DNA from 4 places in the Bacillus cereus group sp. RP37 genome. Region 4 is predicted to be linked to each of the others. Evidence: predicted binding sites of a transcription regulator. Region 4 holds the regulator's gene; each other region holds the start of a gene.

Region 1 (3,220 bases), 4.6 Mb from region 4:
ACAAAAACTTCGCTGGATTAGATGGTGATTTCCCATTCATTGATGTAACGTTCAAAGTCGAAAACGATGAGTTTTATGAAGCAAATGCTCAATTAGATTTATCAGTGTTCGCTTACTGGAAACAAGGTGAACCAGAACCAAACAGAATGCGTGTACTTCAAGATCAAACATTCTCAGTTATGTCCTTAAACTCACTAGTAGAAGGAAATATTAAACCTGGTGCATTCTTAAATGAACGTGGATATTTAGATGAAAAATTCGATTATACAAAGCTTGGCGTAAAAGTATATGCAACAGATTCCTACCGTCATAAGTTTGAAGGATCACTAGATAAATATGGATACTTCAAGCTGAATGGATTTCCAGTTAATAAACGCGACTATAACTTATATGTAGAAGTTCCAGGACATTTAACAAGCCGTCTAACAACGAAATTAGGTACTGAAAAAGATGGTAAGCTGCTTGGTCAATATTATTATGCACGCCTTGATGAAAACCTTGCCGGTGATGTAAACGGTGATAAAGTAATTGATATAAAAGATGCTGAAATTATCGCTAGCAACTATGGTAAAAAAGGAGTATCTGTAAAAGACGGAGACCTTAACAAAGATGGTATTGTCGACGAAAAAGATATTCGCTTTGTTGAAAAGAACTTCTTGAAAAAGGGTCCGGATGCATCTAAATCACAAACACCTGCGGAAAAATCAAAAAGCGGTACACTGGCAGATATCTTAAAGAAATTGGGATTAACGCCTAAAAAATAATAATAAAGAGCACTCTACGTAAAGTAGAGTGCTCTTTTCTATAAACGATCCTTATCCAGCAAAAGGGGTATATTGGGGATATACAAGGAAACCGGAAAAGGAATTTATATTAAATTATATGAATTCAGAGGTAGGAAGCAGTGTCCCGCCTCTGAATGATTTATCAATTATTATAGTACTGGTGCCATTGTTTCTTTTAATACTTTTACAGAATGAGCGAATTTCGCTTTTTCATCTTCATTTAGCTCAAGTTCTACGATTTCACGTACACCTTCGCGGTTAATAACAGCTGGAACACCTACGAAAGCATCTTTCTCACCGTATTGTCCTTCAAGGTATGCAGATACAGTTAATACGCTGTTCTCGTTGCTTAAGATTGCTTTAGTTACACGAAGTAGTGACATACCGATTCCGTAGTAAGTTGCACCTTTACGCTCGATGATATGGTAAGCTGCATCACGTACGTTTTCGAAGATTTTGTCTAAGTCTTCTTGTTTGTACTGTTCGTTGTTAGCTAAGATTGTTTCTAGTTTTTGTACACCGATAGTAGCGTGGCTCCATACTGGAAGTTCAGTGTCACCGTGTTCACCAACGATGTAAGCATGTACGTTACGTGGATCTACATCTAAGTAGTCACCTAACATGTAACGGAAACGAGCAGAGTCTAAAGTTGTACCAGAACCGATTACACGCTCTTTTGGTAGACCAGATTCTTTCCAAGTTACGTAAGTTAAAATGTCAACTGGGTTAGTTGCAATTAAGAAGATTCCATCGAATCCGCTATCCATAATACCGCGAACGATTTGTTTAAAGATTTTTGTGTTCTTCTCAACTAAGTCTAAACGAGTTTCACCTGGCTTTTGTGGTAATCCAGCAGTGATAACTACTAAATCTGCATCTTTACAATCTGCATAGCTACCGCTCCAAACTTTTGTTGGTGATGGAGAGAATGGTACTGCATGGCTTAAGTCCATCGCTTCCCCTTCTGCTTTTGCTTCATTAACATCTACTAATACGAATTCTTCAGCTACACCTTGGTTGATCATTGAGTAAGCGTAACTACAACCTACAGCTCCTGTTCCTACTAATACTACACGATTGATACCTTTTTTCATGTTAATTTCCCCTCTCTATTGTTCACATCTATTTTTTATGATTGTTTAAGTAATTAATTAAAATACTAATTTAATGTTGTTTAACTTCTTTACACTCATATTGTAGCACGTATTATTGTGAATTACTTCACAAATTATGACCTATTTGTGAACTTTTTCACATAGAGTGTAAAGTTGATGGAATAGGTGTGGAATCCATTTTAATGGAGGCGTTTTCTTTAGATTGTGAAAGGATTTTTCTTATGTTTTCTTTGGTGATTGAAATTATATCGGCGATTTTCTGAATATATCAAGCGCAACTCACATTTTCTTCTTTCATCTCTAATATGGTTGCTATTTCCTTATATAAAAATTCATAATTATACTTTAATAAAAGGATATATTTATATATTGGATTCATCTTTCCAAGCATGCTTTGTATTTCTACTTGAAGCTCTTTTCTCAAAAGTGGTTCATCTAATCCTTTTGATCCAATTAATTGAACAGATTCAATCGGGATTTCTTCACTACGCTTTTGCCTTCTTGATAAATCACGGTGTCTATTAATCGCAACTTGAAATAACCATGTTTTTATATAAGTAATTTTCATATTTGGTACAGACAATAATGCTTTATGTATCGTGTCTTGAACAATGTCTTCTACATCTGCTGGTGTTAGCCCCTCGCCATCAAGTTAAAATTTAATACGATCCCCAGAACCATAAAAATGGACCTCGTTGTTATAAAAGACACAATATTTTTGTTTTGGAAGCATTATAAAATTTTTAACTTTCACAGCATAATTACTTTGTAATTATACCTTTTATTATCTCAAAACCAAAAACTCTTATTAAAACTTGTTTACATACATACAAATCATATAAGTGAATAAAAAATAATTATTTTTATAACCATTAGGGGGGCAAATAAATGAATATATATTTAGCCGGGCCATTTTTCAACCCTGAACAAATTGCACTATTAGAAAAATTAGAGATAATTTTATCTAAGAAAGGATTAAATGTATTTTCTCCACGAAAATATATGAGTAAATTTCCCTTTGGATCTTATGAATGGCAATTTCAAAACTTTGTTACTGATGTAAATGCAATTCAACATAGTGATATTACCTTTGCAATATATAATGATCAAGATTCCGGAACAATGTGGGAAGTTGGGTATACTTGGTCACTTAAAAAACCTATTATTATTTTTAATACCAAAGAAAAAGTTGTTAATCTTATGATTACACAATCTTTACATGCATATTTGGATAGCTTTGATAAAGTAATTCAGTATGATTTTAATAAATTACCTCGTATATTTTATGATGGAGCTGTAACGTAATCAAAAAAAGAAAAA
Region 2 (3,220 bases), 1.8 Mb from region 4:
CGAGTGTATGAGATAAAACTTGTTCCACAAGCGGACGACATTTACCACAAGATCCTGCGGCTTTCGTGCAGCCTTTAACTTCTTCAAAAGTAGTTAACTCTTGCTCTAAAATGGCATGAACGATTGTACCTTTCGTAACACCATTACATCCACAAATCGTGTCATCCGCACTCATTGTAGCAACGTCAAGTTCACTTTCTTCACCAGCTTTGTGAAGAAGGGAAGCGGTTGTATATTCTTGTATATCTTCTTCTTTCTTTAACATGCTAAAGAGGCGTGTACCATCAGCTGTGTCACCATATAAAACGATACCGACGACTTTATTGTCGCGAATTAATACTTTCTTATAGGAACGTTTACATTCATCAAAGATTGATATTGCTTTTGTTTGATCATCTTCATAAATTTGTCCAGCAGAGAATAAATCACAACCTGCAACTTTTAATTGCGTACCGACGATACTGCCCGTATATCCATCAGTTTGTATTTTCGTTATATGTTTCGCTAATATTGCGCCTTGTTCATAAAGAGGAGCAACAAGTCCATATGCGATACCATCATGTTCCGCACATTCGCCAACTGCATAAATGGAGTCATCATTTGTTAGCATATAGTCATTGACTACAATGCCGCGATTTACAAGTAAACCAGCATCTTTTGCTATTTGCGTATTCGGGCGTATTCCGACAGCCATTACGATTAAATCACAATCTACAACTTCACCATCTTCAAATTGAATGCCCTCAACACGATCTGTACCAAGAATTTTTACAGTTTTCTTTTCCATTAGAAACTTCATGCCTTGTGCTTCTAAATCTTCACGCAATAGAGAAGCTGCTTTCGTATCTAGTTGTTGCTCCATTAGGCTAGGCATTAAATGAACAACATGTACGTCCATTCCTAAGTCAATTAGACCTCTTGCGGCTTCTAAACCGAGTAACCCGCCACCAATGACAACGGCCTTTTTCTTTTCTTTAGCGGTATCTATCATAAATTGTGTATCTTCAATAGTTCGAAATCCTGTTACACCAGGAAGTGTGGAACCTTCAACAGGTAAAATAAAAGCACTAGAACCTGTTGCGATAATGAGCTTGTCGTATGTAAGAGTATGATTTTTTTCTGTAGTAATAATTTTTTCTTCTCGGTTAATACTTTGAACTCTTTCGTTTATATACAAAGTTATTTCGTTTTCATCGTACCAACTATATTCATTCATAATGATATCTTGCATATTTGTTTTGCCTTGTAAAACATGAGAGAGCATAATACGGTTGTAGTTTGGATGTGGTTCATCTCCAAAAATAGTAATCTCATATGAATCACTATCATGTTTTAATATTTCTTCCATACAGCGTATGCCAGCCATACCATTTCCGACCATAACTAAACGTTTTTTCATTTTCATTTCCCCTTTTATGTGAAATGTTGAACAAAGGATTATATTTCTATTATAGAAAATCAAAAAAGGGGGAGATGTGATATTTATCACATTTTTATAATGATTCACAAATTGTTAAAATTCGGGTTAATGTGAAGGGGAGAAGTGTGGATGTTATTCACGTAATGAAAAAGCAGGACATGAGTAGAAATGCTCATGTCCTGCTTTTATTTATGCTTTTGTAATGGCACGTGGAAATAAAATATTATTTTCTAAATGAATATGCTCAAATAAATCGGACTCTAGAGCTTCAAGACGCTGGTAAACAAGTCGATAAGTGCCGCAAGCGCCCTCTGGAGGAGTAAAGTCATTTGTCACTTTACGAAGTTCTTTTATAATATTTCCGGCATGATTGTGCTCATTTTCTAGTTCATCTACTACTTTACGTAACTTTGCATAGTTTTCATCAGTTGGATTGTGTTCAAATTCTAAAATTAATGGAAAATCTTCTGTTTCTTCTTTAATTAAATGCTGTTCTAATTCCATTTTAAGTTCATGAAACAGCTTATGAATTTGAGCTAAATGAGGATGATTTGCTCCATGAACGCGTAATACTTTCGTCACATATGGACTTAACTGTGGTAACTCTTCATTTAAATAACGATGATGCTTATTAATTACATAATCAATCAATTCACGATAAGAAGCACTTTTCCAATCAATTTCAGATTCATTTAATTGTTTCGTATTATGATAAAGCGTATTTAACTCTGTAATTACTTCGGAAGCCGATAAATTTCTTTCATGAATTGCATCAATAAGTGGCTTATCACCACCACAACAAAAATCTATTCTATATGACTTGAAAAAATCACTAGCTTTCGGAAATTGTGTAACAATCTCACCAACAATTGAAGTTTCAGTAAATGTATGTTTCATATGAATGCCTCCATAAAGTTTAAATTTAATATCTAAGTTAAGAATAGAGATAGATGAAAAACAATGTGGTGATTGAAATCACTTATAATGTGTCAGTTTTGAGAATAATAGTAGTGTTATTTATCAGAGGACATTATAGAACTGATGGCGAAGGATTTTTTGAGTCGAAAATTATCCACAATGCATTATTATGATATAGATGGTTTATAAATATATTTTCTATTAATCTAAGATTTTTTTGTATGAATTTTATATTTTATAGGAGGTTTTTATGGAATATGTTTATCATATGGTACCAAAAGAATTAAAAGGAGAATATTTAATCCCATTAAATGAATTGAAAAGGTTATATCCAAATTTATATGGTGAGTATATACAAAAATATAAAGATCATCCTCAAAGAGAGAACTTATTAACACGTAAAATACCAAAACTTGAATGTTTATGGAATGATGTCGTGCATTTTTTACCAATGCATCCTTATGAGATTTATAAAGTACTACTGGAAATAGGAGTAAACATTCATACAAATAAACTGTTTTATAAAATTCCTATTAGCGCACTGAATGGTGAGTGTATGGCAATATACAAGTACTCAAAGCAGAATTGGGGTGGACCAATTAGAGAATTAAAAGAATGTGAAATAGAACTCATCAACTTTAATGAATATAGAGAATTAAAGCATTTAAATATCTGTACAAAAGAATATTACAGAGAGGAATATGAAAAGGGTAGAAAATTCGGGATGTTTCACCTAATTCCACATCTTCTTGTCAAAGGAAAAGTGGAGGTGAAACATATTGAAATCATTAATTGGAGTATTGACCCAGTTAATGATTAATGTTACAAGTATAAAAAAATAAGATACCAATTTGAATTGATATAGGGCTTCCGAGAATGGAA
Region 3 (3,220 bases), 3.1 Mb from region 4:
TAAAGACCAACTATTTTTGATAACTTACCTTTATCTGGCACACGGCGTTCATTGAATCCTGATAAGAGCCAAGTGTATTGTTTAACTCCGATGAAATAGGCTAGTGCAAATGAAATGATTGCTAGTATGAATAATGATGGGGAAGCGAAGAGAGTCATTGAAAACACCTCCGTTAAAGGACTGTAAATAAATTATAGTATGAATATTAACGTTTAACAAAATTAAAGCGCACAAAATTTTGTGCGCTTTTTATTAATGGTATGAAAAATATGTAAAAAAAAGATGGAACAAACATTTGAGATGAATTGTCTAATATAGGTAATAACTATTTCGTTTGAAAGAAAGGGTGGAGAAAATGAAAAAGAATACATTATTAAAATTAGGGGTATGTGTTAGTTTACTAGGAACAACTCAATTTGTTAGTGTAATTTCTTCTGTGAAAGCGGAACAAAAGCTAGAGCAAAACGTAATAAAAAATGAGACAGGAACCATTTCAATTTCTCAGTTAAACAAAAATGTATGGGCTCATACGGAGTTAGGTTATTTTAACGGGGAAGCAGTTCCTTCGAACGGTCTAGTTCTTACTACTTCTAAAGGGTTAGTACTTGTCGATTCTTCTTGGGATGATAAGTTAACGAAGGAATTAATAGAGATGGTAGAAAAGAAATTTAAGAAGCGCGTAACGGATGTTATTATTACACATGCGCACGCTGATCGAATTGGCGGAATAAAAACGTTGAAAGAAAGAGGCATTAAAGCGCATAGTACAGCATTGACTGCGGAACTAGCAAAGAAAAATGGATATGAAGAACCACTTGGAGATTTACAAACTATTACGAATTTGAAGTTTGGAAATATGAAAGTAGAAACGTTTTATCCAGGGAAAGGACATACAGAAGATAATATCGTTGTATGGTTACCGCAATATAACATTTTAGCTGGAGGTTGTTTAGTGAAATCTGCGGAAGCTAAAAATTTAGGGAATGTCGCTGATGCCTATGTAAATGAATGGTCTACATCGATTGAAAATGTGCTGAAGCGATATGGGAACATAAATGCAGTAGTGCCTGGTCATGGAGAAGTAAGGGACAGAGGGTTACTTTTACATACATTGGATTTGTTGAAATAAGAAATTATGGGAATATAAAAGCGAGGAGAAACAATTTTCTCCTCGCTTTCTTCTAGCTATATTTAAATGCGAAGCTATCAATTATGCCTGCATACGTTACTGAGATTTTAATTCCAAGTATACAAATACCAGTACCGTCATAATTGCTATAACAACGTAAGTAACATCGAGCATTATAAGTGTTTTTAAAGTTTCAGTCATCCTCATTCACCCCTGGTATGAAAATATAACATAATCTCTTATCAATCAGATCAGAGATTATAAAGATAACAATGTAAATGAAATTTCTTAAGTATTTTCTATATAAATATATCATATAAATAATGTAAACAATGTTAAGATAATGTAAATGTATTGTAAATAAAGAACTTTCCCATAGAATCTTTAATCAAAAATAGCTAGTTAATAGTTCTCTAAATCTATTAACTAGCTATTTGAAAGTACCAACAAAGATGTGCATTTTTCAGTAATGTTTTTAGAGTCAATAAAAATATTATGTCAACAATATGAACTGTCACAAATTTTTATATATTATTGTGATTGATATCACATCCTTTTTTCCTAATGGGTATTATGCTTGATTTGTAAGGAATGATTGGGAGAGGGTGGGATGATCATGTTTTGTTATCAATGTGAACAAACGCCAACAGGCGGATGTAAAGTAATAGGTGTTTGCGGTAAAAATGAAACAATAGCAAGTTTACAAGATACGATTGTGTTTGGGCTAAAAGGAATTGCAGCTTATCGTACGCATGCTGCTCAGCTAGGGTATACGGATGCATTTGTAGATGCTACGACGCAAGAAGCACTGTATATGACATTAACAAATTCCAACTTTAATGAACAAGAACATATTGATATGGCTATGAAAGTAGGGAAATCGGCTTTACGAGTAATGGAGTTGTTAGATGAGGCGCATACGAATCACTTTGGTGTTCCAGAGCCCGTTCAAATTACACAAAACCATGTAGAAGGTAAAGCAATTGTAGTTACTGGTCATAATTTATTTGCGTTAGAAGAGTTATTAAAGCAAACAGAAGGAAAAGAAATTAATATTTATACGCATTCTGAAATGTTACCAGCACACGGTTATCCGCAGCTGAAAAAATATAAACATTTAAAAGGAAACATCGGTAAGGCATGGTATGATCAACGACGTCTTTTCGAAAAATTTACAGGTGCTATATTAGCAACAACGAACTGTGTTATGCCAATTAAAGGGTCATACTCTGATCGATTCTTTTCATATGATATTGCCGGTTTAGAGGGTGTACAAAAAATTGAAAATGATGATTTTGCACCATTGATTCAAAAAGCGCTTGAACTTCCAGAAGTACATATGGAGTCGGATGAGCAGTTAGTAACAGGGTTTCATCATAATACAGTATTATCATTAGCTCCGGAAATTATTAATGCAGTAAAAGAAGGAAAGATTAAGCGTTTCTTTGTCATCGCAGGTTGTGATGCTCCGGGAAAAGGCGGAGAATATTATCGTGAATTAGCAACGTCGCTTCCGCCAGAAACAGTTATTTTAACAACTTCTTGCGGGAAATTCCGTTTTAATGATGTGGATTACGGTGTTGTACCTGGTACAGATATTCCGCGTTACATTGACTTAGGGCAATGCAATAATTCAATTTCAACAGTGAAAATAGCAGCCGCTTTAGCAGATGCTTTCCAATGTGAAGTGAACGAACTACCAGTTAGTATTGTCCTATCATGGTTTGAACAAAAAGCGGTTGCGATTTTACTTGGACTATTTAGTCTTGGCATTCAAGATATTCGCATCGGTCCAAAGGCGCCTGAATTTATTTCACCTGGCGTGCTTGATGTATTACAAGAAACATTCGGTTTGAAATTGATTACAACTGCAGCAGAAGATATGGAAATGATGTTATCGTAACAAAAGGATGATCTGTCTTATTAAGAAGAAGAGTTAGCCTATAGCGCCCCAAAACAAAAATGTAGAATATTTGTTTTGGGGTATTTTCTTTTCTTGGCCGGATAGGTATGTGGCGAAATTTTTTCAAATAGGAAACCGGCTGTATCTAATAGGTAATAGTTGATTTTAGAAAAATATAAAAATCGAGT
Region 4 (3,220 bases):
ATTTATATAATTAACCGATAACTGCTAAAATGTCACTTTCACGTAAAATCAAGTAGTCTGTACCTTCGTATTTCACTTCAGTACCTGCATATTTTGAGAAGATGATAAGATCACCTGCTGCTACCTCTAAAGCAACACGCTCACCATTTTCAAGCACTCGACCAGTACCTACTGCAATAACTTTACCCTCTTGTGGTTTTTCTTTTGCAGTGTCTGGTAATACAATACCACTTGCTGTTTTTTCTTCTGCTTGAACAAGCTCAATTACAACGCGATCACCTAATGGCTTTAGCATGAACAATAACCTCCTCATTTTGTTATGTAAATTTTATTTATTAGCACTCAACTCACCCGAGTGCTAACACACTTATAATAATAAATAATCTCAATTTCTTTTGCAAGTAAAAAAATCATAATTTTTTCGCAAATTAAGCTATACACTTTTCTATATAGAGTCCCTCTTCTTCTACCTTTACTATATGAATCGTTGTTTCCACTACTCGTATGTTACAATATGAAAGGACACCCTAAGTTGTTTTCGCTATACACACAACTTTCTCCTGTCTTCTATTATCATTTCAAATAAGGATTTACGAAAAAAACATAATTTAAGTGAGGTTTATATCGTAGGTAGCATACTTACATGTTATCCTACCTTATCTCATACACTAGAGTTAGAAAGGATGGTTAAACCATTTGAAAAAACAATATTGGTGGGTTATCGTTACATACATTTTAATGCAGTTATCATCCATTGCTGGATTACCACTTCTGCTGAAAACTGGACTTTATGATAACAGGGGATTTACTAGAGAAGAGAAATTTCAACTCATAACTGGACACTGGGCAATCATTAGCTTCTTTATTGCATTATGTATCGTACTTTGGTTACTTAAAGCTGATATTCGCGACAGACATTTAGATACAAAGCGCTCTACTGTTCCAGCTACGATTGGTTGGATTTTTATCGGATTCTTCTTAGCATTTTTCTCGCAAAGTATTGCCGGTATGATCGAAATGTATGTATTAGGTATTAAACCTGGATCTGAAAATACAGCGAGACTTATGGATATCGCAAGAACGACACCTTGGTTCCTTATCGTTATATCTATAATAGGACCTATTTTGGAAGAAATCGTATTTAGAAAAATTTTATTTGGTACACTGTATAAGAAGTTTAATTTCTTTATTGCTGCTATCATTAGTTCTCTCGTATTCGCAGCAATTCATTTTGATTTTACTCACTTATTGGTATACACTGCTATGGGGCTCGTATTCGCCTTTTTATATGTAAAAACGAAGCGCATTATCGTTCCAATTGCAGCCCATGTTGCAATGAATACATTAGTTGCAATTGCTCAAGTTTTAGTGAGTAATGAACAAATTCAAGAAATGATTAAAGAAGCTGAAAAAATGCAAGGCTTTATCGGAGGATTTTTAGTATGAGAAACTCGCCATTATTCATGGCTGCATTGTACTTCCTTCTTGGATGTATCTTTACACGCTTCGCCATTACGAACGTAACAGATACAATCTGGAATATGTGGACAATACTATTTGCAGTTATGGCAACAATTGATTTTAATTTGGCACTTCGCCTTATCTTAGTTAAATTCACAAAGAAAAAATAATAATAAAACGCAGAGGTCGCTTCCTCTGCGTTTTATTGTGGATAATTCTTCAAAAAGTAAACAAGTGTTTGTAATTCTACTGCTAAATCAATATGATGAATTCTTATATTGTCTGACACATTTAAGCGCGCTGGTGTGAAATTTAAAATACCATGCACGTTCGTTTCCGCTAATCTATCTGCTACAGATTGTGCTACTGTAGCGGGTACTGTTAATATTGCCACTTGTATATCAGTTGATAAACGTTCTTCTAATTCATCTAAATGATATACAGGAATGCCCCCGATTTCTGTTCCGACTTTCTCTTCACTAACGTCAAACGCCATTTCAATTTTTGTATTATTGTTTTTCGTGAAATTATAATGTAAGAAAGCGGTCCCTAAATTACCTACTCCAATAAGTGCTACACGTGTTATATCATCTTGGTCGAGTGTTTCACGGAAAAATGATAATAAATAATTTACGTTATATCCATAACCCTTTTTCCCTAACGCTCCAAAATATGAAAAATCTCTTCGAATCGTTGCGGAATCAACCTTTACCGCTTCGCTCAATTCAGCTGATGAAACACGTTGCTTACCAGAAAGAGATAAGTTTTGGATAAATCGATAGTATAGAGGCAATCGTTTGGCAGTGGCCTGTGGAATTTTGTGCTGATCCATATAACCTCTCCTCTCTTCCTATCTTTATTCATATGCTTGAATCAAATACAGAAGTTTAGCACTCATGAATTTCCCTGTATAATAAAGAAAAGAAGTATTCTCTCTTTATTTTAAACTATACACTATTTTTAGTATGATTGAGAAATATAAACATGGCAAAGTTAAGAAATTATTTGAGGTGAAAACATTGATTTTATTACAAGTAAACGCGCTTTCGAAATTATACGGTGCAGAAACGATTCTTGCAAACATAAAATTGGAAGTTCAAACGAAAGATCGTATCGCATTAGTCGGACGAAATGGAGCCGGAAAATCTACATTATTAAAAATAATAGCTGGTGAGCTATCCCATGATGGTGGCGAAATTATAAAACCGAAAGATGTCTCCATCGGATATTTAGCTCAAAATACCGGGTTAGAAACATCTTTAACAATTTGGGATGAAATGTTAACTGTCTTTACACACTTGCAGCAAATGGAGACAAAACTTCGAAGGCTAGAGCAAGAGATGGGAAAAGAAGAAAACTTTTCAAACGAGGCTATATATGAAAGATTATTAGCTGATTACGATCAATTACAATTAGATTATAAAGATCAAGGTGGCTATCAGTACGAAGCAGATATTCGTTCGATTTTAAGCGGGCTTGGCTTCCCAGTTGAAACGCATCAGACGACGATTTCTACATTAAGCGGTGGACAAAAAACACGATTGGCTCTCGGTAAATTATTATTAACGAAACCGGACTTACTTATTTTGGACGAGCCTACAAACCATTTAGATATCGAAACATTAACATGGCTTGAACAATATTTACAAGGCTATCCTGGCGCAATACTAATCGTTTCCCATGACCGTTATTTCTTAGATAAACTCGTTACACAAGTATATGAAATTTCGAATAAAGAGAGCAGACGATTTGTTGGTAA

What was found. The regulator Rex, encoded in region 4, represses fermentation and respiration genes when NADH is low (regulators of the CRP and FNR family bind a similar motif). The targets are predictions, from matches to a motif close to TTGTGAAATATTTCACAA.
Positions count from the first base shown of each region.
Region 1: the regulator Rex is predicted to act here: its motif matches at 1,995-2,012, upstream of QCI44_RS03000 (L-lactate dehydrogenase).
Region 2: the regulator Rex is predicted to act here: its motif matches at 1,416-1,433, upstream of nirB (NADPH-nitrite reductase large subunit).
Region 3: the regulator Rex is predicted to act here: its motif matches at 1,664-1,681, upstream of hcp (hydroxylamine reductase).

Region 1 covers NZ_JARVHP010000001.1:570,158-573,377, reverse strand. The annotation lists gene QCI44_RS03005 (S8 family serine peptidase) at 1-764, shown strand, start outside; gene QCI44_RS03000 (L-lactate dehydrogenase) at 935-1,879, opposite strand; partial or broken gene QCI44_RS02995 (RNA polymerase sigma factor) at 2,169-2,519, opposite strand; gene QCI44_RS02990 (nucleoside 2-deoxyribosyltransferase) at 2,789-3,205, shown strand.
Region 2 covers NZ_JARVHP010000001.1:3,302,049-3,305,268, reverse strand. The annotation lists gene nirB (NADPH-nitrite reductase large subunit) at 1-1,399, opposite strand, end outside; gene ric (iron-sulfur cluster repair di-iron protein) at 1,610-2,317, opposite strand; gene QCI44_RS17485 (group-specific protein) at 2,589-3,158, shown strand.
Region 3 covers NZ_JARVHP010000001.1:2,028,491-2,031,710, forward strand. The annotation lists gene QCI44_RS10675 (DUF3784 domain-containing protein) at 1-158, opposite strand, end outside; gene bla2 (BcII family subclass B1 metallo-beta-lactamase) at 356-1,129, shown strand; gene hcp (hydroxylamine reductase) at 1,746-3,032, shown strand.
Region 4 covers NZ_JARVHP010000001.1:5,120,595-5,123,814, forward strand. The annotation lists gene groES (co-chaperone GroES) at 11-295, opposite strand; gene QCI44_RS26815 (CPBP family intramembrane glutamic endopeptidase) at 697-1,446, shown strand; gene QCI44_RS26820 (YdiK family protein) at 1,443-1,631, shown strand; gene QCI44_RS26825 (redox-sensing transcriptional repressor Rex) at 1,664-2,293, opposite strand; gene QCI44_RS26830 (ABC-F family ATP-binding cassette domain-containing protein) at 2,481-3,220, shown strand, end outside.